Regions from separate parts of the Lysinibacillus sp. Ag94 genome, predicted to be linked through region 1. Evidence: riboswitches for the same ligand, from Rfam matches in the RefSeq annotation. Region 1 holds a riboswitch; the other holds the start of a gene.

What was found. A riboswitch is a leader RNA that binds a small molecule or an ion and turns the genes downstream of it on or off. The one in region 1 is predicted to bind cobalamin.
Region 2: linked by a shared signal. The riboswitch ahead of cobT (nicotinate-nucleotide--dimethylbenzimidazole phosphoribosyltransferase) and the one ahead of nikA (nickel ABC transporter substrate-binding protein) in region 1 are both predicted to bind cobalamin.

What each region holds. Positions count from the first base shown of each region.
Region 1 covers NZ_CP096780.1:2,342,604-2,359,421, forward strand. The annotation lists gene MY533_RS10810 (M3 family oligoendopeptidase) at 1-1,613, shown strand, start outside; gene MY533_RS10815 (hypothetical protein) at 1,840-1,989, opposite strand; gene MY533_RS10820 (VOC family protein) at 2,553-2,969, shown strand; gene MY533_RS10825 (histidine kinase) at 3,109-3,375, shown strand; gene MY533_RS10830 (hypothetical protein) at 3,466-4,512, shown strand; cobalamin riboswitch at 4,634-4,827, shown strand; gene nikA (nickel ABC transporter substrate-binding protein) at 4,971-6,584, shown strand; gene nikB (nickel ABC transporter permease) at 6,656-7,609, shown strand; gene MY533_RS10845 (ABC transporter permease subunit) at 7,611-8,423, shown strand; gene MY533_RS10850 (ABC transporter ATP-binding protein) at 8,434-9,207, shown strand; gene MY533_RS10855 (ABC transporter ATP-binding protein) at 9,219-10,025, shown strand; gene MY533_RS10860 (C40 family peptidase) at 10,264-11,178, opposite strand; gene MY533_RS10865 (DUF2089 domain-containing protein) at 11,669-12,034, shown strand; gene MY533_RS10870 (SHOCT-like domain-containing protein) at 12,048-12,437, shown strand; gene MY533_RS10875 (hypothetical protein) at 12,448-12,729, shown strand; gene MY533_RS10880 (hypothetical protein) at 13,224-14,885, shown strand; gene MY533_RS10885 (hypothetical protein) at 14,940-15,287, opposite strand; gene MY533_RS10890 (hypothetical protein) at 15,524-15,712, opposite strand; gene MY533_RS10895 (cation diffusion facilitator family transporter) at 16,306-16,818, shown strand, end outside.
Region 2 covers NZ_CP096780.1:1,191,256-1,208,073, forward strand. The annotation lists gene MY533_RS05275 (DUF8202 domain-containing protein) at 679-6,246, shown strand; gene MY533_RS05280 (DMT family transporter) at 6,739-7,611, shown strand; cobalamin riboswitch at 7,800-7,977, shown strand; gene cobT (nicotinate-nucleotide--dimethylbenzimidazole phosphoribosyltransferase) at 8,091-9,146, shown strand; gene MY533_RS05290 (trimeric intracellular cation channel family protein) at 9,373-9,978, opposite strand; gene MY533_RS05295 (methionine gamma-lyase family protein) at 10,425-11,675, shown strand; gene MY533_RS05300 (MerR family transcriptional regulator) at 11,961-12,335, shown strand; gene glnA (type I glutamate--ammonia ligase) at 12,420-13,754, shown strand; gene MY533_RS05310 (CotD family spore coat protein) at 13,883-14,281, opposite strand; gene MY533_RS05315 (YjiH family protein) at 15,093-16,448, shown strand; gene MY533_RS05320 (hypothetical protein) at 16,616-16,818, shown strand, end outside.

The DNA.
Region 1 (16,818 bases):
TAGGAGATATTCGAACGAATATATCTCAAGCAAATTCTTTTATAACTTGCCTTCTTGCGCAAAGTCCAAAAGATCAGGAGGCTATTATTCTGCAAGGGATCATTACGACAATAAATACTCGTTTTGAATCGGCATTGAAAAAAGTGAAAAATACTCTGGTAAAAATTGATTACCATTTGTGGCAGGGTCTACTAAATACTGATGTTTTAGCAAACTTTAAGTTTATACTGAATGAATGGCGTAAAGATGGTGAGACAACCCTTTCAGATAGAGAACAACATTTAGTTTCAGACCTCATGGTAGATGGCTATCATGCTTGGGGGCAATTTTATAATTCTTTTATAAATAATTTTACGATTAAAGTTCAAATAAATGGAGAACAAAAAAATTTATCCGTCGGTCAAGCTATCAACTTACGTTCACATCCTAATGAAGACGTTCGTAAAGAATCCCATTATGCTTTAGAAGATACGTGGAAAGACAATGCAGAACTATTTGCGAAAATTTTAAATCATATTGCAGGCTTTCGATTACAAGTTTACAAGAAGTGTGGCTTTGATAATGTAATACAAGATTCTTTAATTAAAAATCGTATGAAGGAGGAGACACTTCATGCGATGTGGTCTGTCGTTAATAAATTTAAAAAACCCTTCACTGACTACTTAAATCAAAAAGCAAAAATAAATGGCTATAAAAAGATGCAATCATTTAACTTTTGGGCACCTATGACAACAAAAAAACAAAAATTTGAATACGAAGAAGCTGTTAATTTTATTTTGGAGCATTTTAGTGCATTCGGAACAGAATTAGAAAATTTCTCTAAAAAGGCATTTAGTGAAGGCTGGATAGAAGCTGAAGATCGTGCAAATAAGTCTGCTGTAGCATTTTGTTCAGGCTTTCCACTTTCGAAAGAATCAAGAATTTTCATGACATTTGGCGGTACAATTACAAATGTATTAACACTTGCCCATGAATTAGGACATGCCTTCCATAACGATGCAATGAAATCTATTAATGGCGTAAATAAACAATATCCAATGTGCATTGCTGAAACTGCTTCAACGTTTTCAGAGATGATTATATTAGATGCGGCAATGCAAAAAGCTACATCTACTAATGAAAAATTATTTTTGCTTGATGAGAAATTAAAGCGTAGTGTCATGAATTTCATGAATATTCATTCTCGGTTTTTATTTGAAAAGAAATTTTATGAAGAACGTAAAGAAGGCATTGTTTCATCATCACGCTTAAACGAAATGATGCAAGAAGCAATAGATGAAGGCTATGATGGTTCTCTCGATAATCCTTCACTGCATTCATGGATATGGACACCACATTATTATATGACACAATCTCCTTTTTATAATTTTCCTTATTCATTTGGATATTTGTTTGCATTGAGCTTATTTGCTAAGGCAAAAGAAAAAGGTAAAGAATTTGAAAGCTGTTATTTAGATTTGCTCCGTGATTCAGGAAGTATGTGCACAGAGGATTTAGTGATGAAACATTTAGGTGAAGATATCACTTCGGAAGCTTTTTGGAAAAAAGGAATAGAATTATGCATGAATGATGTGGATGAATTTATCAAATTAAGTAGTGAATGTATAAACTAACCATTCGTAAATGGAGTTTCCGGCTGGACTTACTGAATATGGTGAAAACATTAACCAAGCAACTAGCTGATAATTGCGAAGCACAAGATGTCCATTCAATCATTATTTGGGAACCATCCATATTTTATTAATGTGAGTTACCGTTTCGATAAAACGAAAGCCAATTTCCTGTACGTTAAGAAGTTGGCTTTGTTTGTACAATTTAAAAAAGATTGCTTATGCTCCTCTATATTAAACTAAATCCCTCGTAGCCATTAGGCTTAATGTATTCTCCTGTGGCAGCATTAAAGCCCTTTTCTTTCATTTTTGTTTGGTCACTATTCCATCCTATTACGAATAGAATAGTAACATTTCTCTGTCTATCTTTTCTAAGCATAAAATTATACCCTTTAGCCCAATTTTCACCTAGATAAATACCCCCGATTTTTAGAGCTTTTTGAAGCAATCCAGGTGAATCATCTTTAATATCTTTTATTTGTATAAACTCTTTTCGTTACATCATTTGTATAATCTATTTTTCCGTCATGAATGGTTACTTAAAAAGCTTTATTCGTTTCTGGACTCCAAATAAAATATTCCAATGCTTTCTTTTGCCGTTACTTCCTATTGATTTCCTAGGCTTTTCTAAATCAATATTTATTGCATCTATTAATTGAGCATTTTTATTCCATTTTAATGCTGGTGGATTTGCTAATTCAATCGCTTGTTTTATTAATAATTATTGCTGTTCATCGACTTCAAATGTATCTTTAGTTAATGGAAGGCAATTCTTTCCATTTTCCCAAGCGCTTTTTAGGTGTGTTATTTCCAAACCTTAATCAAATATTTTGCGTCGTTAGTAAAAACATTTGTCGAACATTTCTAAATGGCAAAAGGGATATATTGGATTTTGTAGAATACTATTAAATAACCTAAAATTTTTAATCAGGAGTGAGGGAATTGGAAGGTACTCAAGTGCAAAAGTCGTTGTTCAGTAAAATAGGCTATCTCTATTTACCAACTAATAATATCGATGAAACAATTGAATGGTACCAAAAAAAGCTTGGATTTAAGCTTAAAACACCAAAGTTTCAAGATGATATTGGGTTTGTAGCGGTATTAACACCGCCAGAAGGCTATGTTGTATTACTCCTTGTAGAAACAAAGGATCTTACAACAGCAAATTTTTTACGGGATGGTCGTCTGTATCAAACGTTTACGTTGAATTGTCCAGACCTAGAATATACACATACCACTTTAAAGAATAGTGGCGTAGAAGTTAGTGAAATTATTTGGCGTGGAGAAAATGCTAAATACTTTGTTTTTACTGACCCATCAGGTAATCATATTGAGGCTGCTTGGTCTGTATGGGATTAAGTAATAAAAGTTGGTGCTTTAGTATAAAAAGAAAGATTAAAAGGTTGTTTTCGATAAGGTTGTTGCTAGCTATAGGAGCAGATTAGTGAAACAAGAATATATAAATAGTCAATTGTAAAAAAATGCAGGAGGTGAGGTAATGGCCTTAAGAAAATATTTAAGTATTATTTCATTGCTATTATTTACTTTGTTCATTATTTTCGCCTATATTACACCAATTGAAGTGAACGGAACCTCAGAAATTGGAGACATTGTGGTTATTTCTTTAATAATAGCTTCATTTCTAACTGCATTTTTTAGCCAAAAGGGGAAGTTAAGAATTTTTGCATTAATTGTTTCCGTGATTCCAGTGCTTTTTCTACTAGGATTGATAGTACTACCGATATTTTATTTATTAGAGCAATAAGCGGGTACGTTCTTTAATATTAATATTTATTTCACGAATATCTAAACAAAAAGACAGAGTTCATTAGGTGAAAAAGTATTATTGCGTTATTTGTTTCTTGGTTTTTTGCAGAAAATTGATAAATTAAGTGGTGATAAAGTGGACAATGCAAATGAAAATAAGCGAATTCTTTATGCGGTTTTCGAGAATGAAATTCAATTGCCGATTTTGGATATTACACATCCCCTTTTCAACGCAAGTATTGATGAACAGGCGTATCATTTGAGCTGTCTTAAGTCAGCCAGGAGCATTGAATCATTAAAAAAGATGCCTGGCTTTATCCGCAACATCTTTGTGAAAATGTCGAATGTTGACAATTCCTATCTTAGTGGCATGCGTACTTTGCTGTATAAACTTGGCCCCGATTTAACTAGAGGGATAAAATTAGGTTTCCGGGATAAGTGGGCAGTGAAGCAAACTTCGTTCATGGGACTCCGGATCAGGCTAAGGGATCTTTGTCGGTGCCAGTCGGAAATTTTGCTAGCCCAGCTTAAGCAATTCCCTGAACGGAACCTTTGTTTCTTTAATATCGCTGGAGGGGCCGCTACCGACAGTATCAACACCCTAATTCTCATTCAAGAATCGGACCCAGAATTACTTAAGGAACGCAAGATTGAAATCAATATTTTAGATATCGATACTTATGGCCCCAATTTTGCCAAGCGATGCATCGATGCTTTGAAGCAACCCGGGGAACGCTTTCATGACCTGGACATTGCCCTCAATATTATTCATTATGACTGGAGTCAACAAGAGGCATTATTAAAGATGAGTTTAGAACGTTCCGACTGGATTCAACTCTGTTCATCGGAGGGTGGTCTATTTGAGTACGGTTCGGATGCAGCCATCATTGAAAATCTAAACCATTTCTATACTAACTCCCCGGCGGACGCTAGGGTCACGGGTTCATTAATTTTCGACCGGGCGCATGTAAATCCGGGATATTTAGGATTTACAGAGTTTATTGGCGTGCAAATCCAATATCTTGGGCTAGAGGGATTGCAGCGGATTTTAACCAAAACCTTGTGGGTTTTGGAAAAATCCCATGAAATTGATACGATCTATACGTTGTTTTCATTAAAGAAAGCTGACATATGAAGTAAAACAGGCAAAGGTTAAGAACCTGGCCTTATTGTGTTAGCCATTACTAGTAGGTTTTTATTATATTCAGAATATAAAATTGACGCGAACATTAGAGCATGATATGTTTAATACTAATTTCATAGCAACCATTACAAGTTTGAGTGAAATAAGCTTTCATTCAATTAAAAGGAAAATGGGTGTAAATCCCATGCTGTCCCGCAGCTGTAAATGAGGAGTTTTGTTTCGATAACCACTGAGAAATTACTTGGGAAGGTGAAACAAAATTATGATTCATGAGCCAGAATGCCTGCTTGTAAAGAGATTCATTGATGATCTACGAAAGATAGGGAGATGGATAGAGGCTTACTTATAGTAGTTATTCTGTCCTTATTCTTTTGGAATAAGGTTTTTTTATGCCTTCTTTCAATCTTTAGATTCATTTAGTGCACCACAAACAAAGAAGGAGACAGAAAATGAGATTGACAAAGTATTTACTACCTTTCACGCTTATTTTGATGTTCAGTTTACTCACTGGCTGTACAAGCAATGAAAAGGGAGAGACAGCATCGAAAAAACAGACAGACGAAAAAATGATAACGATTGGGTGGCCATTAGATGTAGGTTCATTAAATCCCCATACATATTTACCAAATCAAATGACAGCACAAGCAATGGTCTATGAATCATTGGTTGACTATAATGATGATGGAACAATTACGCCGAAACTAGCAGAAAGTTGGGACATCTCAAAGGATAAAACCTCTTATGTTTTCCATTTGAGAAAAGATGTCAAGTATTCAGATGGAACAGCTTTTAATGCAGATAATGTAATACGCAACTTTGATGCTGTTTTAGCAAATCGTGATTTGCATTCGTGGATGGGTATGGTTAACCATATTAAAGAGGTAGTGAAAGTAGACGATTATACAATTCGTTTGCAATTAGATGAACCGTATTATCCTGTTTTAAACGAACTTGCCTTTGTAAGACCTTTCCGTTTTTTAGGGGATAATGGATTCCCAGAAGGTGATGCGACCCAAGATGCAATGAAAGCGCCAATTGGGACAGGCCCATGGGTTTTAACAGATTACAAAAAGGATGAATACGCTCTATTCAGTCGCAACGACAACTACTGGGGGGAAAAACCTCTTGTAGAACAAATAAAAGTAAAAATCATCCCTGATTCAGAATCGATTTCATTGGCCTTTGAAAACGAAGAATTAGATTTAATATATGGTCGAGGCATTATTAGTTTAGATAACTATACGTATTTAAAAGATAGTGGAAAATATAAAACCGCTACGTCTGAACCTTTGTCTACAAAAGCGCTACTGTTCAATACACAGTCTGGCCCTTTAGCAGAATTGAAGGTTCGCCAAGCGATTCAATATGCAATCAATAAAGAACAAATGGTTGATAGTATTACACATGGTACAGAAAAAGTTGCCAATACACTATTTTGGGATGCTATTCCTTATGCCAATATTGATTTAGCGCCAATTTTATATAATCCAAAAAAAGCGCAACAATTGTTAGATGAAGCGGGATGGAAGCTCCAGAAGGGTGAAAAAATTCGCTCTAAAAACGGACAGCCACTAACATTAGATTTAATCTACATTGCTACAGATGCAATTCAAAAGCCAATGGCGGAACTAATGCAAGGTGAACTAGCAAAAATAGGGGTACAGTTGAATTTAGAAGGCGCAGATGTGATGGTAGGTCTGCAAAAATTAATGGATAATCAGGTTGATATTAATTTCTGGCGTACAAATGGACCACCAACAGATCCACATAGCTTTGCTAATGAATCAGCTACACCAAACGCTAATGGTGTCTATGAAGCGAAATTAGGCTTACCAACTGCCAAAGAAATCGATACTAAAATTCATCAATTATTAGTAGGTACAGATGAAAAAGAGCGCGTGCAACTTTATACGGATATTTTAACAATGTTCCATGACCAAGCACTATTCTTTCCTATATCTTACGAAACAAATAGCGTGATTTATCAGCCATATATGAAAGATTTTGCACCACGAGCATCTGAATATGATATTCCCTATGCACAAATGGAAAAAGAAAAATAACTGTAAAAGAGAGAGTATGTCAATCAAAGACAGCTCTCTCTTTATCATAGGATTGATTGGGAAGTGACAGCATGTATGAATCAACATGGATGTTTTGTTTAAAAAGAATTTTGACATTGCCTTTTGTATTATTGGGCGTATCCATCCTGACTTTTGTATTTATTCGTTTCGTTCCAGTAGAGCCTGCGGAGGTCATTCTTAGATTGGCAAGGGTTGCGCCAACAGCGGAAGCCATTCAAGCATTGCGAGAAGAACTTGGAACAGACAAACCTTTTCTTATTCAATATTTGCTATGGTTAAAAGGCGTTTTGCATTTAAATTTTGGGACATCTTTTGTTAGTAAATTACCAGTAGCACATGAGCTATTCGCAAAATTACCAGCAACCATCGAATTAGCTGTTGCTGCATTTGTGTTGATTTTAGGAATAAGTATGCCATTAGGGATCATAAGTGCCTTGTATAAGCATTCCATCATCGATAAAATCATTAGACTATTGACGATCATGAGTGTTTCGATTCCAACATTTTGGTTAGGTTTTTTACTACTATATGTATTTAGTTTGAAATTAGGGATTTTCCCGACAAATGGAAAGGGCACACTAGCTCATCTAGCTTTACCCGCACTCGCACTAGCTTTACCAACAATTGGACTATTCGTTCAATTTATCCGAACAACCATCATTGAAGAATTACAACAGCATTATGTTCAATATGCACAGCTAAGGGGATTAAAAAACTCAGTGATTCTCGTCCGTCATGTTTTAAGAAATGCTGTTATTCCGTTGACTACTGTATTAGGTATGACACTTGGTAATTTACTAGGTGGTGCAGTAATTGTGGAGCAGGTTTTTAGTTGGCCTGGACTTGGAAGGTATTTAATAGAATCCATTATTAACAGGGATTACCCAGTTGTACAATGCTATGTATTGATTATTGCTGTCATCTATGTACTTGCAAATTTATGCACAGATGTATTGCATCGTCTATTGGATCCTCATCTGATGATGAAGGACAGGAGAGATTGAAGTGAGTCTATTACGTAATGAACGTGCAAATGTTAAAAGATTATTTAGTCTTACGATACTGCTGATCATTGGTTTGTTGGGACTGTTTGCGCCCATTTTAATGCCCCATGACCCTTTAGCGGTCGATATATCAAAGAAATTTTTAGGTCCAACCTGGGACTATCCATTAGGTACAGATCATTTAGGAAGATGTGTTTTCTCACGATTGCTTTTAGGTATTCGCTATTCTTTAGGATCTGCGCTCGTTATTCAACTAGTAGCCATTCTTTTAGCAATCTTACTAGGTGCTTTTGTTGCGCTAAAAAGAGGGATGACAGATTATGTATTTATTCGAATATGTGATATTTTATTAGCTTTTCCTACACTTGTCCTTGCATTTGGACTTTTAGGTTTATTAGGGCCTAGCTTAAAAAATGTGTTAATCGCACTTGTTTTTACGCAATTTATTTATTATTCAAGATTGATAAGAAGTTTGTTTATTGGGATGAATGAAAAAGGTTTTATTCAAGCAGCAAAAATCAGTGGTACTTCAGGAATCAAATTAATCAAACGCCATTATATCCCCAATTTACTGCCACCTATCGTAACAATTGTCGTATTAGATATAGGAAAGGTTATTTTAGAAATCGCAGGTTTTTCTTTTATTGGGCTTGGCGTGCAGGCCCCCATCCCTGAATGGGGAATGATGGTGAGTGAAGGAAAACAATATATCCGTCAACATTCTGAATTAATGCTTTATCCTGGACTTGCTATCGTCTTTGTCGTGCTATTATTGAATTATTTGGCAAGTAGTTTCAAGAAGCTTGACCAATAAAGGGGGATTTATGGAGAAAGTTTTAGAAGTGCAAGACTTAACGGTAAAAATCGGTGAGAAAAATATAATAAGCTCTATTAATTTGACAGCCTATAAAGGGCGTGTCTTAGGGATTATAGGGGAAAGTGGTAGTGGAAAGACAATGCTTTGCCACGCCATCATGCAATCATTACCGGCTTCGGCGCAAATTACGCAAGGCCAAATTATCTACCAACAAGAAAATTTATTGAATGTATCAGCCAATAAATTGCGAACGTATCGTGGAAGGCATCTGTCTATGATTATGCAAAATCCGTCTATCGCTTTTGATCGTATTCAAACAATCGAAAGCCATTTTCAAGAATCATTAAAAGCTCACTTTGTCATGACTAAAAAAGAAATGAGACAGATTGCCCTTGATGCTATGGATAAAGTCAATTTACCTAATCCACAACAGCTTTTACACTATTATCCTTTCCAATTAAGTGGCGGAATGTTACAACGAATGATGATTGCTTTGTCATTGGCGATACAAGCTTCTGTCTATATTGCAGATGAGCCAACGACAGCCCTTGACACAGTCAATCAAAAACAAGTATTAACACTATTTGATCGTATTCGCTCGGAAACGGAAGCCGCTATTATTCTTGTAACGCACGATATTGGTGTTATTGCTGAACTAGCTGACGATGTGGCCGTGATGTATCAAGGAGAAATAATTGAGCACACGGATGTCTATAATTTTTTTGATGCACCTCAGCATCCCTATACTAAAAAACTTTTACAATCGAGAATTATGTTTTAGAGGTGAACAATATGACGCTACTAGAAGTGAACAATATAGAGATGCAGTATGGTCACAAACCATTCATGTTCAAACGAGGACGGAAAGCCCCTATATTACAAGAGGTGACATTTTCGCTTCAAGAGGGTGAATGTTTAGGAATCGTCGGTCAAAGTGGTTCAGGCAAAAGTACATTAGGCCGCATTATTTTAGGAATTGAACGACCAACAAAAGGTGAGGTTCTATTTCAAGGTATTAATCTTTACGAAGCAACAAGTAAGCACAAAAAAATAATTCGTAGAGATTTACAGGCAGTCTTTCAAAATAGCTATCATTCATTTAATCCGGAGCAGACGATTTTTGAGATAATAGAAGAACCTCTCCTTAATTTCGAACGTTTCAGTAAAACAGATAGACAACATAAAGTAAAGGAATTACTAGACTGCGTGGAGTTAGAACGTTCAATTGCTCACAACTATCCTTCACAACTTAGTGGCGGGCAACAGCAACGTGTCAACATCGCAAGAGCACTTGCATTAAATCCAAAATTGATTGTCTTAGATGAAGCCATTAGTAGTCTTGATATGATCTTACAGAAGCATATTATGCAATTACTTCAAACACTTCGAAAAGACAGGCAACTTGCTTATATTTTCATCTCTCATGACTTACAAGCAACACGTTTTATGTCAGACCGAATCCTCGTGATGCAGCACGGTCAGCTAGTTGAGGAGATTGGGAAAGATGGAGCATACAAGCATCCCGCATCTATAGACCTTTACAATGCTATTTTGCCATCGCATCCCCGAGAACGAACTATCAACAATACTTTACGGTAGCAACTATTCGCATACTTGCCGCCATTTTTGGGTCAAGTGATGCCTTATTGTTTTATGAAAATCTTAGCCATCATCGCATTTATCTAAATGCAGCAAATTTTTTAAGTCAGTACAATTGTACTGGCTTTTTTTTATACACTAGCGCTTGGAAGTGTGGGGGAGTATGAAATGATAGTGCCTGCAAATAAAAGAACGCAAAAAGGCATCTCATCCATAGATGAAACACCTTTACTTGAAGTTATTGAGCTAATCGTTGGAGGAAGGTATCTAATTGAACGAGTGTGACATTGTCTTCCACGCCGAACATATTATTCCCTTTACCAATCGTAATTTTATTGGAAGAAAGAATGGCTACATAATTGTAAGCCCAATGCGAACTTGGAACATCAACAAATTGTAACGGTGTTCCTTGTTGTTTTAAATGGAATGCTTCCACTAAAACTTTCGATAATTGACCACGTGTTATCGGAGAACCTGCATTGAATTTTCCGTTTACATCACCCGTAAAAACGCCGAGTTTTTTTAGTGCTTCCGCAGCACCTGCATATTTAGACGATGGGCTTACATCTGGAAAACTTGACTTGGTATTACTAGTATCTAAATGTAATTGATTTGCTAGTTTAAGCGCTACTTCACCACGCGATGCATATACGCTAAAGTCAACTTCAGTGCCTTTTACTTCTCCCAAATCATGTTCAGTGAAGTTTGCAATGCGTTTTGCCCCTACGTAACGAGATCCCCAGTAATAAGGATCATTAATTTTATCGATTTTTACCCCAGAGCTTGTAGTAGCTGAAATAAAATTGTTGTCACCTATGTATATGCCAACATGGGAAACACCGCTTCCCGAAGTATTAAAAAATACAAGATCCCCAGTCTTCAACTGATTTTTAGCAATCGAAGTACCTTGCTGATATTGAGCTGTAGATGTACGTTGTAGTGAAATCCCTAACTTAGAAAAAACAATTTGTGTATATGCTGAACAGTCTACACCTGTCTTGATATCTGTTCCTCCATATTGATAAGGAACGCCTATATATGCTTTTGCTGTACTTGTTAAATCTGTTATCGTTGCCGCTTTTGCATCATGCACACCCACACCTGTGAAGAACATAAACGATGCGAAAATCGGTAATAACCATCTTTTCTTCAAATAAACCTACTCCTTTCAAAAAGCTTTCGCTATTGAATAAAGTAAGAATAGCATGAAACAGGCATGAGTTATTTTTCATTAATATTACCGATTCCCCTTAAACAGCAAAATTGAAACCTTAATTTTAACTGTGTAAAACTTCTGCAACAATCATGGGCAATTTTACTAAAAATAGTTAGAATAATTGGATGAAAAGGGGTTAAAGTGTTTATTTGGATGTTTAATCCAATGAAAAACCGTTATTTATTTAGAAATGCTAAAAATAAAAAACTGTATTGTTGCAATTAAAATAGAAAAAACGTCTGTGCCTAGAACAACCTTATCCAGTGGCAATTCTTCAGGGGGAGAAAAGGGAAGAAGATGGATGTTCAATAATATTGAATAACGAATTAATATTATTAATTTTATGTATTGTAAAAATTAATTTTTTTATTCACATTTTTAATTAATTGTTATATAATCAAATCAACAAAAAGGAAAGGACTTCATTATGGCTTATAAAGTAATCACAAATTGTCCTGTCTGCAGTAAAACGTTGAAAATTACAAAGTTACAGTGCTCTCATTGTCACACGACGATTGAAAATGAGTTTGAATTATCTAAGCTGGCATCCTTATCAAAAGATCAGCTTCATTTTGTAGAAGTATTTTTAACATGCAGAGGGAATATCAAAGAAGTTGAAAAGGAACTAGGAATTTCATATCCAACAGTACGAGGGAAGCTAACAGACATCATTTCATCCCTTGGATATGAGCAGAAGAAGAAAAATGAAGTAGACGAGAAAAAAGTTGTCACGATGTTGGAAAATGGCGAGATCACACCAGAAGAAGCCATTAAACTTTTAAAAGAAGAATAAGGAGGAATTTACTATGAAAGAGGAAATCTCAAGAGTGTTAACAATGGTTCAAGAAGGTAAGATTGATGCAGAGAAGGCATCGGAACTAATTCAAGTATTAAAAGAGAAAGCAGAAACGGATGACAACCTTTTAGAAAAACCGACTAAATACTTAGATAAGACTTTAAAAATTCGTGTTGTATCAGCCGAAAATGATAATGTCACAGTCAATTTACCTTTAAAGCTTGTCAAGGTTGTATTAATGGCTGGGCACAGTATCGCAGCGAGTATTCCTCAATCGGAAAAATACGTTAAAGATATAGACATAAACCTTATTATCGAAGCAATCGAAAATGAACTAGATGGCCAAATTGTTGATATTAAATCGGCTAACGGGGATACCGTTTCGGTCATTATTGAATAGTGATTTGCTTATGATGTATGTAAAAGTGAAAGCAAAAGACGTTCGGTTCACCATCCCGGTTCCATATGCTTTTTTAAGCTTTGTTATTGCCATTTTGTCTTCAAAATTTGTTCAGCAAAAAGCACACAAATGGACAAAAGAGCACTTCGAAAGAAAAAAGCTGGACTATACATTTCCGCTAATTGACAAAGAAGCGCTAAAACCTATTGTCAAGGAACTGAAAAGTTATAAAGGAATCGTACTAGTCGATGTCAAAGCGAAAGACGGTACTGAGGTTAAGGTTAAACTATAATTGATACTAGAATACACCGCCAGGAAAAAGCCTAATTATCTCACTTATATTACAAGATAATTGACTAAGATTTACTTTATTATAATTTGAATTGGATATAAGAAATAAAATAAAAGGATTCTTTTGATGACATTCGGTACTCCGAAAGTGCGCATTAAAGGAATTTTTTTTATCATTTTTTCGGTATCATGCCATTACATATTTTTCTCACGATTTTGCTTACTAGAATGTCTAAGCGGCGCATGAATTATAGATAATGCATTTAGAGTAACAACGATTGATTACAAAATTTCTTTTAAAAGATAACTGACAAACTTATTACATACAAACCTTTTTTATAATTCGTCTGGAATTGCTTTGAATGAGTTTAATTAATTTCTCAAAATTATAATTATGTTAACTAGTTATGGTCGAAAAATTGTTTTTCTTATTCTACACTGGTATAATTTAGGTGACTTTTATGTTGAAAAATCGTTATATTTTGGAGGGAAAATTTGTTTAACAGAAAAATCTGGAGTAGCATTTTATGTTTCGTATTAGCCGTCATTATCTTCATAACATGGTCATTAAAAGATGATGACAATCAAAAATTTGAACTTAAAGAGAGCGTTGCACTAGAATTACCAAACTCCGCACAATTACATTTGGAAGCCAATGGTTTACTACTGCAAAAAACCAATAGTTCAAATAAATCATATATTCGTTCAACAGATCAAACAACGATTTATAATTTATTTGAAGATGGGGAAAACATGGGTTCCATCAAGGTCACTGTTCGAGAAATCGATAATGGGGATTTCTTCATTTTCACTCAATTACAAAACAAAAGCAGTAAAGGGTATAGTGCCTCCATATCGTACCCCATAAGCGGAAATATAAAGTATGATTTGACAGATTTCGAACGCCAGGAAATTCAGCATGAGCACGATCATGTATACGGTGTAGATCCAACCACTTATCCTATCGGCCTGTTAACAGTAAAGGAACACGAAAACTTAGTGACCAATATGATGATAAGCCGAAACTACATATCGAAAGAACTAAAAACCAACTATGAAAACGGGGACAAGAGTGTCGTCCGAGAATTGACGAGTGAAAAAAAGGCCTTGAAATTAATGCATGATGATAATGGCCTTACTGTAACACTTCCACTTCAATCAGTTGGAAATGATGTATCTGAAAATTGGTTGTTACTATCTAAAGAGCCTCTATTTAAAAAAGAAGAAGCGCTCGATGAATGGATTAGCCAAAGTACTAAACAATACAAAGAAACGAACAAATGGTATACAGCAGAAGGGCCTTATTCAAAACTTCCATGGTCGATTGAACCAGAAACAAAATTAGGATATGGACGAAACCTGGTGAGGGTCCAAGATAAAAAAGCGTTAAATTACTATGAAACTACACAGGAGCGATACTACTACGATTTGCTACTAAATTCTGTTGCGAACTTATTTATTTTTCAAGGAGATCACAAAGGGTTGTGGGAAACGGAGTATACGAGTACGTGGTTGAAAAAAGATTATGGCATCCAAGCTCCCTATACCGATACTAGGCATAACGAGAATGTCGCACTATTCCTAAAAAAAACAGGGGACATGCTTGACATCAAAGAACTCAAAAACTCGATGATCACCTATGCAGATTTTTTGGTCGATCAGACGAAAAATGGCAACATAATCGAAGTTCCTGAAGGTGGTTACCTTGTGACCGATTATTATTCTCCCCAGCAGACAAAGAAAACACATACATCTTTAAATCATGCTTTAGGAGAAATGAATTTCCTACTAGAATCTTATCAACAAACAAAAGAAGCATCGTATTTAGACGTAGCTAGAAATATGAGACGGGGTATTGAAAACATCGGAGAAAAATGGTTACGAGAGAATGGAGATGTCTGGTATCAAGTGAATGGCGATTTCTCTTTTGACGGAATTGATTATCCTCTCTTGACGTTAGGTGATTTACTGAAGTCTCAACAATGTTGGGAAGCTGTTGGAGAAAAACGAAGTGAAATGTTTGATCAACTCATTCGCTCAAAAGCTCAATATCTCGTGGAAAGTAAACAGGAAATTCTTCGACCGGTAGCGGACCTTCTCATTAACCAAGGATTTGGGGATATCATCGAAGGATACAATAATATTCCTAAGTTTTAATAAACCTGCAAAGAAGCTATTTTGATTATCTTTTTCAAAATAGCTTCTTTTCTTTTAACTAGCCGCCATTTGACAGTGTTTACATGAGCGACGTGTCCTTTGTGCATAGAAACAAGCGGCTATACACAGCATAATACCCCAAAATAAGAAGCATGTATAAATGATGATGAATATAGGGAAAATCAGTCCACCCATAGCAGTTGGAAGGTGTGTGGAATTCCCTATTTGAAACAGTACTGTCGCAAGACCAACGATTCCTCCAATTGTTAACAATGTACACGCTACAAAGGCGATGAAAAGCACAAGCCAGCGTGGCAATTTCTCACCCCATGGTTGAATCAATGCTAGAGCAAGAACTACTGCAAGAGCGGCTAAGATTGCGGTGAAATCAAACTGGCCCACATGTCCTGTAGCTAGTGCGACTTCTCTATTAATGTAGCCTAACGATCCCCCTGCACTCCAATATACTTTTAATCCTCCATAGAACAGGGCAGGAATACACGAGAGATAACCCGCATTTCTTGCAAATCTTCTCCATCGAGGAGATGAAGGCGTAGTGACCCGACCACAGAAAAGGCAAGCATGACGTAGCCAACGCTGATAAATAAGTGTTCTTACGCTCCATAAAATTCCTCCTGTTAAGAAGAGTCCTCTAAGGATAAAACCGGGTTTATCCACCGACAAAGGAAAGGAATGAAACCAAAGAGACGAAGAGCATCAATAACAATTAGGCCCGTCGATATTCCAAATAGTAATACCGTACACGTTGACCAGGCAACGATGAGGAGAAGCCAGCTTGGGAGGTTTTTACCCCAAGATTGTACCATGGCAAGTGCCCCCGGGATGGAGAGGATACAAATGCTGCCCGCAATCAACGCATATCCTCGGAAGATAGAACTATGGAACAATTCACTGATTTCGTAACCATAGCTAACAGGAGGAAGACCGACCATTCCACCACTCGCCCAAAAGAAGTAGACGCCGGCTAAAATTAGTGCCAACACACACCAACCATAGGTCACCCATTTAGTCCAGCGAGGCTGACCACAAAAAACAGAGATTGGAATAACATTATTTTTGTTAATAGTTGATATTTCAATTCACACTCCCGACTCTCAAAAATACAATATATACCAATTGTAAAACCTAACGTTAAAGTTTGCAATAACACGTTAATAAATTTGAAGGATATTCGAAAGAGAAAAGAACAGTAAATACGCGTTGTTTAATTTGGTCTGAGGCAACTTATTTTTATAATCTAAATTTATTTAGTAATGGTAAAAAAGGTTGTTGTAGACCCACTCGATATTCGTCTGATATTATAGTTGAGTATTAATTGAATGAAGTAGGTTAAGGGGATTTGAGGAGAATTTCTCCCCTCATTTTTTAGTTTTAAAACTCTTAATCGGAGGAGAAATAAATGGTTAGTGAGAGAGAACAAATTAGCAAAAAAGTTGCATGGATTGCACTTGTATCCAACCTAATGCTAATGATAGGGAAAATCTTCTTTGGTCTTTTTGGAGGTAGTGAGGCTGTATTCGCAGACGGAATTCACTCTGGGGCAGATGTAGTAGCTTCGATTGCTGTGCTAGCAGTTGTAGGTATCTCTAATAAACCACCCGATAAGGATCATCCCTTTGGGCATGGTAAGGCAGAGGTGATAAGTGAAGCAATCGTTGGCATTATTTTAATATTAGTTTCACTCTATATATTCGTAGAAGCAATTTTAGCATTTTTTGACCAACCCGGTGTACCACAGTACAGTGCATTGATTGTAGCTATAATTTCTTACATAGCGAAAGAAATATTATATAGATACTCCATAAAACAAGGAAAAAAATGGAATAGCAAGGCTATAATAGCGATTGCTTATGATCATAAAGGAGATATTATTGCTTCCCTTGCAGCATTTATAGGCGTCCTCTTAGCGATT
Region 2 (16,818 bases), 1.2 Mb from region 1:
ATGAAAAAGGTTGGTCAAAACTGTCAAAAATTTAAAAAGCGTAAGGCTTCTTCTCTTCATAACTTACCCCTCCTTAAAACCCCATAATAAAAAGATATTTGGTATTGGTAAATATTTACTTGTTTAATTATAAATATAAGAAGACTTGTAAAGTTAATAAAAATTTTATGAGAAAAAAGGTGATGTGAATAACGACATTGCCTTTTTTTGTTGTAGAAGCTTGTATAACCAATGTCTAAAGAGCACATTGTGACTTGTAAAGGTTTTGTATAGGTCGATATTTTATAGTTAAAAGTCAAGGAATCTGTCGAAAAACTCCAGATATCTTGGAATAGATATAGTTCATACAAGGAGGTTGAGAAGTTCTATTCATAAAAAACTATGACACTTTTTTCAAGGATTGGAGGTACAAACTTACAAACTAAAAAGCAACCAATATGGTAGAAACGATTGCTTAACAGATTTCTTGCCACAGCATTAGTCAAGAGTAGCGTTCCTTGTGGTACTCCACAAAAAGCAAAAGCAGCTCCTACTGTTAGTTAAGTAGGGTCACATTGGGTATATATGATGGACTTTGATTTTGTATCTTATAGAGATATTGAAAGTTCAAAAGTGATAGCGGTGCAAGAAGCAGAAATAAATTGAAAACAACTAGAAGTTTTTGATGGAGGTTTAAAAGTGCAAACGAAACAGAAGAAATGGTGGCAACGTTCTTTAGCATTGATGCTCTCGCTCATACTAATCGTCAGCAGTTTTACGATGATAGGAGTTCCTGAGAAGGTGCAGGCGGCGGAGCTTCCTAAGGAAGTTTATGTAGCTAACAATGGTGATGATGCAAATGGTGATGGGACTTCAGCGAATCCGTATGCGACATTGAACAAAGCTTATTCAGCTATTCCTATCAATGGTGAGGGAACTATTTATATCAAGGATGATATTGAGATAGGTAATGACAATACAAAATATACTACATTTAATGCAAACAAAACAGTTACACTAACTTCAGAAAGCTCGACTCCTGCTGTAATTCAGCGTACTGGTAACCACAGCACTCCCTCATTAGATGTAATCGTAAATGTTAAGGGTGGTACACTTATTTTAAAAAATATTATTTTTGACGGTGGTGCCCAAAGATCTCCCGCCCCTGCGCCCCGAGGAAGATTATTAAATGTTGAGGGAATTAATGCAAAATTGATTATTGATGACGGAACGATTATACGTAACAATATCACTGGAAATGCCATATATATGTTTCCTGGAACTATAAAAATGATTGGCGGAAAGATTGAAAAAAATGGTAATTCCACAAATGATAGCAGTGCAATCATTTTAAGTAATGCTGCGTCAACATTCGAGATGACTGGAGGCGAAATCACCAGCAATATTGGTGGTGGAGTTGATGTGAACGCTGGTAAAATTTCTATTTCGGGCGATGCAGTCATCACGGGGAATACAAAAGGGGAAGCTGAGCAAAATGTTTATTTGAAAGCCCCTTCACTTCTTACTTTAGACGGTAACTTTACTGGAAAAGCTGGAATTACCGCTCAAGATCGTATGATTGTGGGAAGTCAGTTTGGACAAGCAACAGAAGCCGGTTTGAAAGGGCTTGGGAATCTACATGCCGATAACAATCCAGATCTTTTTGCTGCCTATGATGGAGCGAATAGTTTGATATGGGGGGCATTGGCTTTAACCTCGCCAACAGGCACAGTGACAACAGGTAAACCAACATTTACAGGTACAGCCGCACCAGGCTCGGAAGTTACTGTAAAAGTAGGAGATATCACCTTAACAGTAACAGCAGATGCAGATGGAAACTGGAGTGTAACACCAGACACATATATACCAGATGGAGTGTATCCAGTAGAGGTAACCGCATCAAAAGGTGATATAAAATTCGGACCAGTAACAAAAGAAATTACAGTAGTTACACCAGGTCCAGCTGGTGTAAATGGTGCAGCTCTATGGTTAAGTGCAGATAAAGGAATAACTGCTTCCAGTGGTTTCGTCAAGACATGGGAAGATCGTAGTACAAATAATAATAGTTTCGTACAAGGGAATGTTAGTAAACAACCTGTTTTAAATGATGACAGCAACCGATTAAACTTTAACAAAGCAGTGCAATTCGATGGTAAGAATGGTACTTTGGTAGATTCGGATGGTATTCTTGATAAAAAGACTTACCATGACTTTAATGTATTTGTTGTGGCGAAAAATAAAACAAACTTAGCTAACAGTCTTTTTTGGCAATCAGTACCAGGTAGTGGCGCTAGTAACAGAATACAAGCTCATATACCTTACGGGGATTCAGGAACAATGTGGGATGTGAATGGTGGCGGTACTCGTGTTATTGCTAAAGCTAAAATAGATGCTACACCTTATATTTGGAATCTGAACTACAGTAATAATCTAAGTTTAGCTACTGAGGATAAAGGCGTACAGTCCATCTATCGGGATGGACAGAGTCTAATAACTGCACCTAATCGAACTACTCAAATTACAGGTAATAAAGATCCGATGACAATTGGTGCAGAAAATCAAAATGGAGCTGAGAAAAATTATTTTAACGGGCAAATAGGCGAATTTATCGTTTATACATCCCCTTTAACAGCTCTAGATAAACAAAAAATTAACTCTTATCTAGCAATTAAATATGGAATATCGTTGATTGGTACGAGTTACTTATTCTCAGACGGTACAACAATCTGGGATAAAACAGTAAATTCGGGTTATAGCGATAACATTGCTGGTATTGCTCGTGAAAATGCGCAAGACCTGCATCAAAAACAAAGTCTTGCAACAAATGATACATTAGGACTGATTATTGGTATTGGACCGTCATTGTTCGAGAAAAACGAAGCGATTGCTGATAATCTTTTAATTGATCACCAAGCATTAGTTTGGGGCGATAACGGCTCCGAATTGAAATTTACGAAGCAGATTGGCAATACAGGAAAAAATCATGCTGAACGTATTTGGAAAGTGCAAAATACGGGTAGTATTGGTGAAGTAAATATTGCGATACCAAAAGCTTCTGTGCCAACTGGTACAACATTATTAGTAGGAGCAAGTGAGGCAGATTTCACTACTGCTACAGCTTACCCAATGACTACGGAAGTGACAGTTGCTGGTACAGAATACTATGTAACAAAAGCAACATTAGCAAACGGACAGTATTTCACATTCGCTGCACCTGCTCCAAAACTTGAAAATGCGGCACTTGAGCAAGCACAAGCAGGTGGCAATCAAATTACCCTGACGTTTGACAAAGACATCGTATTGACTGATGGAGCTGGCTTTACGATTACAGTTGGTGATCATAATATTACAAATGCAACTTTTAAAGTTGATCCAACTGATGCGAAGAAAGTCATTATTACATTGCCAGATGGGACAGACGTAACAGGCAAAGAAGTAACAGTCAAATATGATGCTACTCAAGGTAACTTAAAAGGAACAAGTGGTGTGCCTGTAAATGACTTTACAGTAGATGCAACAGCACAAAATCCAGTCGTTAATAAAACAGCACTTGAAAAAGAAATAGCAAAAGCTGAAGCTTTAAAAGAAGCAGACTATACAGCAGAAACATGGGCAGTTTACAAAGAAGAATTAGCAAAAGCTCAAGCTGTATTAGGAAAAGGTGATGCGACACAAGCCGAAGTAGATGCAGCAGAAGCAGCATTAGCAAAAGCGCGCGAAGCGTTACAAGAAAAACCAAGTGTTAATAAAACAGCACTTGAAAAAGAAATAGCAAAAGCTGATGCTTTAAAAGAAGCAGACTATACAGCAGAAACATGGGCAGTTTACAAAGAAGAAATAGCAAAAGCTCAAGCTGTATTAGGAAAAGGCGATGCGACACAAGCCGAAGTAGATGCAGCAGAAGCAGCATTAGCAAAAGCGCGCGAAGCGTTACAAGAAAAACCAGGTGTTGTTAATAAAACAGCACTTAAAGAAGAAATAGCAAAAGCTGAAGCTTTAAAAGAAGCAGACTATACAGCAGAAACATGGGCAGCTTACAAAGAAGAAATAGCAAAAGCTCAAGCTGTATTAGGAAAAGGCGATGCGACACAAGCCGAAGTAGATGCAGCAGAAGCAGCATTAGCAAAAGCACGCGAAGCGTTACAAGAAAAACCAGATGCTGTTAATAAAACAGCACTTAAAGAAGAAATAGCAAAAGCTGATGCTTTAAAAGAAGCAGACTATACAGCAGAAACATGGGCAGCTTACAAAGAAGAATTAGCAAAAGCTCAAGCTGTATTAGGAAAAGGTGATGCGACACAAGCCGAAGTAGATGCAGCAGAAGCAGCATTAGCAAAAGCACGCGAAGCATTACAAGAAAAACCAGCTGTTGTTAATAAAGCGCTACTTCAAGCTAAAGTAGATGAAGCAAAAGGTTTAGTCGCATCAAAGTACACGCCAGAAACATGGGCAAACTACCAAAATCAATTAAAAGCAGCCCAAAAAGTATTAGACAATGCCAATGCAACACAAGCAGAAGTGGATCAAGCGTTAGCTGACTTAACGGCAGCCAAAAATGCTTTAAGACCTGCTCTCACAACACCAGGTCTAGGCTCATTAGTACCATCACAAGGTGTATTAAGTCCAAGCTTCTCATCAGAAGTGACAAATTATACAATGAACGTCGATTATGCAACATCACAATTATCGTTCTTAGCAACACCAATTAACCAAGGTGCTTCAGTGACGACAACTGTTAATGGGCAGCCAGGTACTCTTGAACAAATTCCACTACAGGTAGGGGAAAATGTAATTGTCATCACAGTGACAGAATCAAATGGTAATGTGAGACACTATACAATTAAAGTATATCGTGAAGCATACACAGGCGGTGGAGGTGGTACATGGACGCCGAATCCAACACCACCAACAACGACTGAACCGGGCACAACAACAACGAAAATAAAAGTGGCATTAGAAATTGATGGCAACAACCCACTGGAAAAAACAACGGTGGAAATTGAACGTACAAAACATGCCAGCGGTGAAATCACAGACTTCGTGGCATTAACAGAAGCGAATGCCCAAGAAGCTGTAGAAAAAGCACAACAAATTGGCAATAACATCGCACGTATCGTCATTCCAGATGTTAAAGATGAAGTGGATAAAGTAACAGTAGAAATTCCAAAGCACTCTCTAAAATTACTACGGGAAAACGGATTATCGTTAGAAATTGCCACAGAGAATGGATTGATTGCGATTCCACTAAGCTCGATGAACGGTGTGGATGACAACTTCTACTTTCGCTTAGTACCTGTGAAGAAGGAAAGTGAGCGCAAGGCAATTGAAGAACGCGCTAGAGTGGAAAAAGTTGTCCGTGAAACACTACAAAGCAAAAATGTACGTGTAGTAGCTCGTCCAATGACGATTGAAACGAATATGCCTAGTCGTTCGGTACAAGTGACACTACCACTAAAAGGCTTGAAAGTGCCAACAGCCTCAGCAGAACGACAAGCATTTTTAGAGCGTCTTGCGGTGTTTATTGAACATTCGGATGGCGAGAAAAAAGTTGTATTCCCTGTAATGGTGACAATGCCTAATGGAGAACTTGGTTTACGCTTCACAGTGGACAAGTTTAGCACATTTACAGTTATTCAATTCGAGAAATCAACAGTAAGTAAGCATGAGGCTTATATTAAAGGCTTCCCGAATGGTACGTTTGGTCCTGAGAAAAACGTGACTCGAGCGCAAGTAGCAACGATGATTGCACGTATCTTAGGCTACACAGATGACCAAACAGTAGATTATGCACCATTCAAAGATATTCCAAGTAATCATTATGCAGCAGGAGCTATTGCATTTGTGAAAGAGCGAGGCATTATGAACGGGGATATGAATGGTAATTTCCGTGCAAGCGAGAACATTACACGTGCACAAATGGCAACAGTGGTTGCGAACTATAAGCACCTACAAATAGAAGAAGATGTAGAGTTAACATTCAACGATACAAAAGGTCATTGGGCACAATGGATTATTGAAGCAAACCGTACCGCCGGCATTATTAACGGTCGTCAAGATGGAAGCTTCGCACCAGACGAGCACCTAACACGTGCGCAAGCGGTTGTCATGATGAACCGTATGTTTGAACGTGGTCCATTACATGGTGTCACAAAACCAAGCTTCTTAGATACTCAAGCAACACATTGGGCATTTAATGAAATTGAAGAAGCCGCAAATGCTCACGCTTATATTATTAATGAAGATGGGGAAGAACACCTTTCAAAATAATGAACAATAAATACAAACACCTCTTTAATGGAGTGTTGTAATTATTGTGAGAATCAAAAGGTACAACTATGAAAAATGACTAGACATCCTTTGTCTAGTCATTTTTCCGTTTAGCCACTTTTTTAGAAACTGTAAATACAGATGTATTACTTGTTTGGGTGTAGGTACTTGTGATTGCTGTTCTCGTAATGTTTCAATCCTGGCATGGAAGTCCTTATAATACCCTCTTATTAGTTTAGTCTATTTAATGTAGACGAGGGTTTTTCTTATACATTCGAGTTGATATAAAATTGAAGGAGTTCGTTATTGTTTGGTAAAATGTGTTATGATTGCAATATGCAAGGAGGGATTCATATGTATCGAACAATAGCACCTCCAACAATGCCTTTACAGTAGAATCTGCTGTTTAGGCATTCAATAAAAGCTTGCTAATTCTCAATAGATTCTACTGTATATCGAACACTATATACATGTAGAAAGTAGGAATTAGAAATGAGCGGAAAACTATCTTTTATATTATCAATGATTATTTTTGGAGCTGTCGGTGTTTTTGCAAAATATATTAAGTTGCCTTCAAGTGAAATTGCCTTTTGGATGAGTCTCATTGGCTCTGTTTTTTTACTATTGGTGTTCCTTTCTAAAAAAGAAAGATTTACGAAAACAACTATTTTGCAAAATAAATGGCCGTTGGTACTTTCGAGCTTTGCCTTATGTGGTAATTGGATTTTCCTTTTCCAGGCGTACAAGGAAACAACCATCGCCAATGCAGCTCTAAGCTACTATTTTGCTCCAGTACTAGTGATTTGTTTGTCACCTATCATTTTAAAAGAAAAAATAATATTGAAAAAAATTTTTTATGTTTGTGTTGCATTAGTAGGACTGTATTTTATCGTTCAAAGCCAAACTACCGAAACAAACGAACATTATATTGGTATTGTCTACGGCCTTATTGCAGCTTGCTTCTATGCAGTAGTAACATTCACCAATAAGTATATTCGTGGATTAAAAGAGCCTGATAATACGATTATTCAACTTGCTTTAGCAGCGTTATTCCTTGCTCTTTACCTTTTTGGGACTAATGGGTTCCAAGTAATGCAAATCGATATAAAATCAATTAGTTTACTGATCGCATTGGGCATTGTCCATGCTGGAATCGGCTTCTATCTGTTCTTTTTTGGAATGCGTCATCTAAAAGGGCAAAGTATAGCTATATTAAGCTATATTGATCCACTAACATCATTAGTGATTTCGACGATGATTATAGGAGAAAAAATGGCAACCCTTCAAATAATCGGCGCTATTCTTTTGCTCAGCGCAACATTTCTGAGTGAATTGGATAAAACAAAGACGATATCACAACAATAGATGGACAGGAAGCTTCCTAATGCCTTTTTGGCAGTAGGGAGCTTTTTCGGATACGGAGCATAAAGAGTTGAAAATAGCCATATCAAATTGAAAGGTGTAGAGCCTGATGTGACTAAGAAAAGTTTGCAAGAAATATGCAATTCCACTAATATATTGACACAAAAACTACTTTGACGTAGATTTAAAGTAATTGCATAAAAGCATTAGGTGCCCATTGCGGGAGAATAGGGAATAAAGTGAAAAGCTTTAGCGGTCCCACCACTGTAAAAGGGAGTTTCATAGAGAATGCCACTAGCATCGTTCTGGGAAGGTTCTATGAAATGTTGAAATTGAGCCAGGAGACCTGCCTATCTGCTTCGGTTATATAGATGATGGAAAAGTCTGTAGTTTATTTGTTATGGAATAAACTACAGGCTTTTTATTTTTTCTCTAAATCATTCTTCAAGTTACAAGGGCAAAAAAGAAAGGGGAAATTTTCAATGCAATTATTACAACAGACGATTCATAACATTCAAAGTGCTGACTACAAAATGATGGAGAAGGCACGGGAACGCATAGATGCACTTTGCAAGCCACCTAGAAGCTTGGGGAAACTGGAGGCCCTTGCTGTGCAACTATCCGGAATTACAGGCGAACTATTTCCTGCGATTGCTAATAAAGCAATTATTGTCTGTGCAGCAGATCATGGAGTTTGTGATGAAGGGGTTACATCTAATCCACAAAATGTGACAGTCTTTCAAACATTAAATTTTCCTAGAGGAGGAACTGGTGTCTGTGCTATCGCAAAAATCACAGATGCAAAAATTGTTACAGTTGACATTGGCGTAAAAGAAGATATTCCTCTTGATGCTGGTGTTATTGTAAAAAAAATTAAATATGGCACAGACAATATGGCAAAGGGCCCTGCTATGTCAAGGGAAGAAGCCATTCAATCTATTGAAGTAGGAATTGAAGTAGCTACGGAAGAAATAAAAAATGGGATAAATGTACTCGGGACAGGTGAAATGGGTATTGGTAATACAACACCGAGTGCTGCCATATTATCGGTTCTTCGTGAATGTCATCCGAATGAAGTGACAGGCTTCGGTGCAGGTGTTGGACCAGGGGGAATAGCGCATAAAGTACAAGTCATTTATGATGCTATTGCATTAAATAAACCAAATCGCGATGATGCTATAGATATTCTTGCAAAAGTTGGTGGATTAGAAATAGGCGCTATGGCTGGGGTGATACTTGCTGCCGCTGCATATCGTAAACCTGTTGTTATTGATGGTTTTATTTCTACCATCGCTGCCCTTATCGCTTACGAACTTGAACCTAACGTAAAAGACTATATCATTCCTTCGCATGCCTCTGAAGAACCAGGTGCAAAAATTGCCGCTGAAATGCTCGGAGTTGAACCGATGTTACAGATGAATATGCGATTGGGGGAGGGCTCTGGTGCAGCTTTAGCCTTTCCTATTTTGGACGCAGCATGCTCTATGATGAAAAATATGGCTACTTTAGAAGAAGCAATGTTGCTGTTGAAAAAGTAACTTTATTTGCAGATCACGGTGTGTGATAAACGAAGTCATGGATAGAACCGTCAAAATCGTGGATAGAACAGCCGAAGTCGTGGATAGAACCATCAAAATCGTGGATAGAACAGCCGAAGTCGTTGAATAGAACGGTCAAAGTGATGGATAGAACCGCTAAGAAAAATGAATTTAAAAATTCAAGCCCAAATTCTCAGATTTGGGCTTTTATTATGCAACAGTTTAACTATGCTCTATTCAACTTCCGTAACGGTAGACGCCATTTCTTCATATATGAAAGTATTCTTAGTACTGTGATCACACCAAATAATACATATAAAAAGATATCCCCTGAAAATAGTTGAAGTCCTATGATAAGCCCGGCTAGTGCTGCCCAAACACCGTAGATTTCATCGCGGAGGACTAATGGTTGTCGTCTAGCTAATAAATCACGAATAATTCCACCACCTGACCCTGTTAAGACAGCAGCTACAATAACGGCACTAATAGGCATGTCGAGCTTCACAGCATAAAGGGCACCTTGAATCGCAAATGCCGATAATCCAATAGCATCAGTGACATTGCCCCAACGATGCCAATGCTGAATGAGTCGATGTGGAAATAAAAAAAAGAGCGTAATAGCTGCAATGGCAATTTGGAACATTCTATCCTGCCCCCACAGTGTTGTTACAGGTAAACCTATAAGTAAGTTTCGTATAGCTCCACCACCAAAAGCAGTTACGATACCGAGTATATATACACCGAATAAATCGTATTCTTCCTCCATTGCAATTATTGCCCCGGAAATTGCGAAGGCAATTGTGCCAATGATACTAAAAACCTCCCAAGCCAACCCTTTCACCCCTTATGTGAATAAATCATTTTATGTTGTTGTAGATTAGTTACTGTATCTACAAGTTTTCGCAAAAAAAAGCATCGACTTATGATTTGGAATTATCAGATACTAAATATTTTATTATAGCAGAATTAAAACTTTAAGTTCGTAATTCAACTTCTTTTCAGCAAATGTTTTGTGTAACGTAAGTGAAACGGCAGTTACAGAAATATCCCAGCACTATAGGTGGATGAGATGAATGCGGATTTAAGTTACTTAAAGGTATCCAAACACCCTGTGCCTGTCGCAAAAGCATAGCTAAAAAGAAATGAAAGCCTTCGTTGGATGTCACGTAATTATGCCGAGTCCTGATCTTAGTGCCTAATGAAATTAGCAAGCTTTGCAGGCAAGCTCACAAATTGTTAAGATAGGATTTGAACAAATGTGAAATGGAGAAGAACAGTATGACTTTTACAACCAATTTATCAGAAGAAACACTAGCATTAGCTGCTAAAATAGAAGAAAAGGTACGCCCTTTTCATGCAAAGGTAGAAGACATGGCGTTCTTCAATCAACAAAAAGTGCTTGCCGCGTTCCGAAAGCATCAAGTAAGTGACTATCATCTGCACCCGTCTAATGGTTATGGCTATGATGATGAGGGGCGTGACAATCTAGAACGAGTTTATGCAGAGGTTTTTGGAGCGGAGGCTGCCATTGTACGTCCGCAAATTATTTCTGGTACACATGCAATTACACTTAGCTTATTCGGCGTGCTACGTCCGGGTGATGAATTACTTTATATTTCGGGTCAGCCTTATGATACATTGCAATCAATAGTGGATGGTGGCGATAAAGATACTGGCTCGTTAAAAGATTATAAAATCGGTTATAGCCATGTGGATTTAATCGATAATCAAGCGATCGATTGGGAAGGTGTTGCAGCTGCAATTACACCAAACACAAAAATGATTGCTATCCAACGTTCGAAGGGCTATGCAACACGCCCATCCTTTACCATTTCGCAAATTACAGACATGTGTGCAAAAATCCGTGAATTAGCACCGGATGCAGTTATTTTCGTTGATAATTGCTACGGTGAATTTGTTGAGGCACAGGAACCGACAGAGGTTGGGGCTGATTTAATAGCAGGCTCACTCATTAAAAATCCTGGCGGTGGCTTAGCGAAAATTGGTGGTTATATTGCTGGCCGTGCAGATTTAGTAGAAAAATGTGCTTATCGTATGACATCACCAGGTATAGGTGCTGAAGCAGGAGCAACATTAAATACGCTTGGTGATTTCTATCAAGGATTTTTCCTTGCACCACATGTTGTATCTCAAGCTTTAAAAGGTGCGATTTTCACGGCTGCTATGCTGGGAGAAATTGGTATGAATACATCACCAAGCTATGATGCTAATCGTACAGATTTAATTCAATCGGTTTCTTTCCAAACTGCGGAACAAATGATTGCTTTTTGCCGTGAAATTCAAGCGAATTCACCAATTAATGCGCACTATGCGCCTGAGCCCGCTTATATGCCTGGCTATGAGGATGATGTCATCATGGCAGCTGGAACATTCATTCAAGGTTCTAGTATTGAGCTTACAGCAGACGGTCCTATTCGTCCGCCATTTACAGCATTTATTCAAGGTGGGTTAACATACGAACACGTAAAATTTGCAATTTGTAGTGCTGTTCAAAAAATCCAAAAATAGGTAAAAAACTATTCAAAATTTCTATTTTGAATAGTTTTTTATTTATAGATGAAATGTTGAAGATATCATTTTTTTTAAACGTAGAATTAAGACACATCGGACGCCCTAGGGGAAGCGCCAAATCGGAACGTAAATCAATCTCCACGTTAGGATAATAATCTTCGTTTTTTATAATTTTTGGTCATTTCGAAAAAATTATTTTAATTCATGTTAGGAAACCTTACATGAGTGGTTGACAGTGTAAATTTTTCGTTATATTATTAGCAGGTATTGGAGGGGACTTAAATGAGTCGTGAAATTAGACGAACTATGCCGTTATTATCTATGAATATCGTAATGCAATTGACCGAGCTGTCGGCACGTCAGATTCGTTATTATGAAGAACACCATTTAATTGAGCCGCACCGAACAGAAGGTAACCGTCGAATGTTTTCATTAAATGACGTCGATGTATTGCTAGAAATAAAAGATTACTTGGAACAGGGTATGAACATGGCAAAAATTAAAAAGCTGTTCGCTAAAAAGAATGAACCTGTTTCAACAGATGAACAAAATTTAAGTGACTCAGAATTGCGTCGCATCATGCGTGAGGAAATGCTTCAAGCGCAGCGCATGCAAAAATCATCCATCCGTCGTGGGGATTTATCTCGATTCTATTAATAAAAAGCAACATCGTTAATTACTTTATTAATAGGGTAGGGTAATGATAAAAAAGCTAGACATTTTATAGGAGTGTGGAAAACTGTGGGTAAATACACAAAAGAGGACATTAAACGTCTAATCGAAGAAAAAAACGTAAGCTTTATTCGTCTACAATTTACAGATATTCTTGGCACAATCAAAAATGTTGAGATTCCTGTAAGCCAATTAGACAAAGCTCTAGAAAACAAAATGATGTTTGATGGCTCATCTATTGAAGGCTTCGTACGTATCGAAGAATCAGATATGTATTTATATCCTGATTTGGATACTTTCGTAGTGTTCCCTTGGACTTCTGAAAAAGGGAAAGTAGCACGTTTCATCTGTGATGTATTCACTGCTAAAGGCGAGCCATTTGCTGGTGACCCACGAAACAACTTAAAACGTATCCTTAAGAAAATGGAAGACATGGGCTTCACAAGCTTCAATTTAGGGCCTGAGCCAGAATTCTTCTTATTTAAATTAGATGCAAAAGGTGAACCGACACTAGAAGTAAATGACCACGGTGGTTACTTCGACTTAGCACCAACTGATCTTGGCGAAAACTGCCGTCGTGATATCGTATTAGAGCTAGAAGAAATGGGCTTCGAAATTGAAGCATCTCACCATGAGGTAGCTCCAGGACAACATGAAATTGACTTTAAATATGCAGATGCAATTACAGCTTGTGACAATATCCAAACGTTTAAATTAGTTGTTAAAACAATTGCTCGTAAACACGGTTTACATGCTACATTTATGCCAAAACCATTATTCGGTGAAGCAGGCTCTGGTATGCACTTCAACGTTTCATTATTTAAAGGCAAAGAGAATGCATTCTACGATGAATCTACTGAACTAGGTCTTTCTGAAACAGCGATGCAATTCATGGCAGGTGTCCTTGCTCACGTTCAAGGCTTCACAGCAGTAACAAACCCTACAGTTAACTCTTATAAACGTCTTGTACCGGGTTATGAAGCACCATGTTATGTAGCATGGTCAGCTCAAAATCGTTCACCACTTATCCGTATTCCATCAGCACGCGGTCTTTCAACTCGTGTAGAAGTACGTTCTGTGGATCCATCTGCTAATCCATATTTAGCGATGGCTGTTATTTTAGAAGCTGGTCTTGAAGGTATTCGCCGTAGCTTAACACCACCAGCAGCTATTAACCGTAATATTTACGTGATGTCTGATGAAGAGCGTAAAGCGAATGGTATCGCAAACTTACCAGCAGCATTGGACGATGCTTTAGTATTACTTGCTCAAGATGAAGTAGCGCAAGCAGCTTTAGGTGAGCATATCTATGCAAACTTTAAAGAGGCAAAAGAAATCGAGTTTGACATGTATCGTACAACCGTACACCAATGGGAACGCGATCAATATTTAAAAATGTACTAAAAATAGTAACCGAGTACCTACTATAGGTGCTCGGTTTTTCTTATGTCAATAGTAAAGATAGAACTAGGTAAGCAGTATGCTATAAAAAAATGAAGCGATGAGGTATTTCTAACCCCATCGCATATTTTTTAATAGCCCATATGATGATGACCCATATGATGACCCATATGATGATCCATATGATGGCACATATGATGATGGTCCATGTGATGGTGATGGTGTCCCATATGATGATGTGGCATATGACAAGGATCAGGTGGCATCTCGCAAAGTGTATGAGTTTCGCAACATTCTTCCACTACACATTCAGTGCAAGGGAAATGATATTGATGATCAATTATATGTTTGTTAACTGTTGTAATATGTGCTGGTTGTACATGAGGTACGACCGTATGGATGTAATTAGTGCGAACAAATTCCTCTGGCGGACAAAAGTGTGGTGGTTCAAATTGAGTTGGGCAATGCTGTGGTGGACAACAATGTGGACCTGCATGATGATGATGATGGTGATGCATACGTCTATGCATGGTAAAACCTCCTGTTTTGATAAGTTGTGGTTCATAATTAACATATGAGATGAAAGACAGTATGGTCTATTTGTATGCCTATTAAGGGCTGGTTAAATCTCTTAGGCAATTGATTAATGGAGAGTTTCACCAAACTTTAAGTTCTCTCAGAGGATGTTTGGACACCCGCTGAGAGAACTTAAAGTGTCCGGACGCAAATGTGCAAATGGCTTCTTTTAAACAATGTAAAATTGAGCATTGTTGAAAGGTAATGATACGAAGAAGAAGTGTGGATAATTAGAAGAAAATTATCACAATAACAAATTTTTATGGATTGAATAAAAATGCATTTTGTTGTAGAATTAACCGATGTATTGTTGGTTTATGATATTTTATAGCTATGACTTAATGAATAGAAATTTTGCATTGCGGATGTTAATTATAAAAAAGTATGTTTGGGCATTCCTTTATTACTTTTTAGAGGGATGTTTTTTATTTTATCCGCGCATTAACGAACAGTAATTTATCTGTACTAAAAAGAAGCATCAGGTAACATTGCTCTCGCCTAAAGTAAAAAGAGTGGGAGATTAACGGCTCGTAAATGCCTAATCGGTAAAGACTAATATTTCAGTGAGGAATAAAAAAATTCCTACTGATTAAAGTCCAGATATACATTTCTTGGCGGATGTCACGGAATCACAAAGGAGTTCGGTTTGTGCAAGCATAAAGCAGATTCCGGACGGGAATTATGCCGAGGTAAAATGGATCAGTCCATAACTAACAAGCTTAATATATAGAACTTCGAAAACCTAGAGAAATGAGGCTTTAAATGATGAAAAAATATCCTACTTCTACATACTTTTTCTTCATAATTCCGTCTCTTATTGGTGTCCTGTTATTTATGACACCAGTCTTAACGGAAGATGGATGGAAAGTTCCAATTGCTATTTTAGCAAAGTTACTAGCAGGTTTTATTGCTCCGGTTATTAGTTATTTTACTATATTTATTTTTGCGATTTCGGCAATTGGTTCACTCATTGCCAAATGTATTCCGCGAAATAATTCAAAAGAGCCTAGTATTTTAGATACATTATTTTATGTCAATTGGTTTTGGACAATTATAAGAGTCATTGGTTTAGTATTTGCCTCAATGGTTGTCTTTGATTTTGGACCATCGGCGATTAATAATGAAAGTACTGGTGGATTATTAATGGACCCTGACAATGGTTTAGTAACATTTTTATTCACGATTTTCTTATTTGCAGGCCTACTATTACCGTTTTTAACAAACTTCGGCTTGCTTGAATTTTTCGGAACGATGATGGTAAAAATTATGCGTCCTCTCTTTAAAAGCCCTGGTCGCTCATCGGTTGATGCACTTACATCGTGGGTTGGGGATGGAACGATTGGTGTTCTGATGACGAGTAAGCAATATGAAATGGGGAACTACACGAAAAAAGAATCTGCTATTATTGCAACGAGCTTCTCGGTAGTATCTATCACATTCTGTATCGTAGTATTAGATACAGTGCATTTGTCACGCTATTTTATTCCATATTACTTAACAGTAGTTCTTTGTGGTCTTGTGTTAGCGGTAGTAATGCCACGAATTTTCCCGCTGGCTAATAAGGAAGATACTTATATCGACGGAACACCAGTAGATTTATCCCGTGAGGAATTACCAGAAGGTTATAATTCTGTGTCACATGGCTTAGAAAATGCTTTAACTGTTGCGCATGCAAATCGTGACCCACGTCAATTTTTGAAAGATGGCATTAGAAATGTTTTGGATTTATGGGTTGGTGTAGCACCGGTTGTTATGGCATTTGGTACGGTTGCTTTAATGCTTGCTGAATTCACTAATGTTTTTGCATTTTTAGGAAAGCCGTTTGAACCTATTTTAACAGTACTTGGTTTACCGGAAGCAGCTGAGGCAGCGCAAACGATGGTTGTTGGCTTTGCTGATATGTTCCTACCTTCAATTTTAGGAGCAGGGATTGAAGCTGACACTACACGATTTGTAATTGCTGTCGTTTCTGTAACACAGCTTATTTATATGTCTGAAGTTGGTGGACTTATTTTAGGGACAAAAATTCCACTTAAATTTTTTGATCTAGTTGTTATTTTCTTAATACGTACGATTATTTCTCTACCAATCGCAGCATTAGTTGCACATATACTCTTTTAGACTAAAAAGGCAATTGTTCGAACTTATTAACGCGAACAATTGCTTTTTTCTTTGTCTTTATTGCGCGTTAATACGTAGGAATAATGAATAAATAACAGAATACAACTTGACACATAATTTCATTGAGTTGGGAAAAACTACACGTAAAGTGATACTGAGGTGATAAAATGGACAGAATTTTTTCTCTCTGCTTAAGTTCCTGTTTTTTATTATTTTCTCAACCAAGTGATGCCTATATCAATGATTCGCGCAGTTCTTATGAAGAAATTTATCCAGAGATAGGCTATAAAACGGTTGAAGCAGCTGCCTCCGATTTTGAACGGCACTTTCATCAAGGGCTAAAGCTACCACTTCGAGTACCTCCTATTAG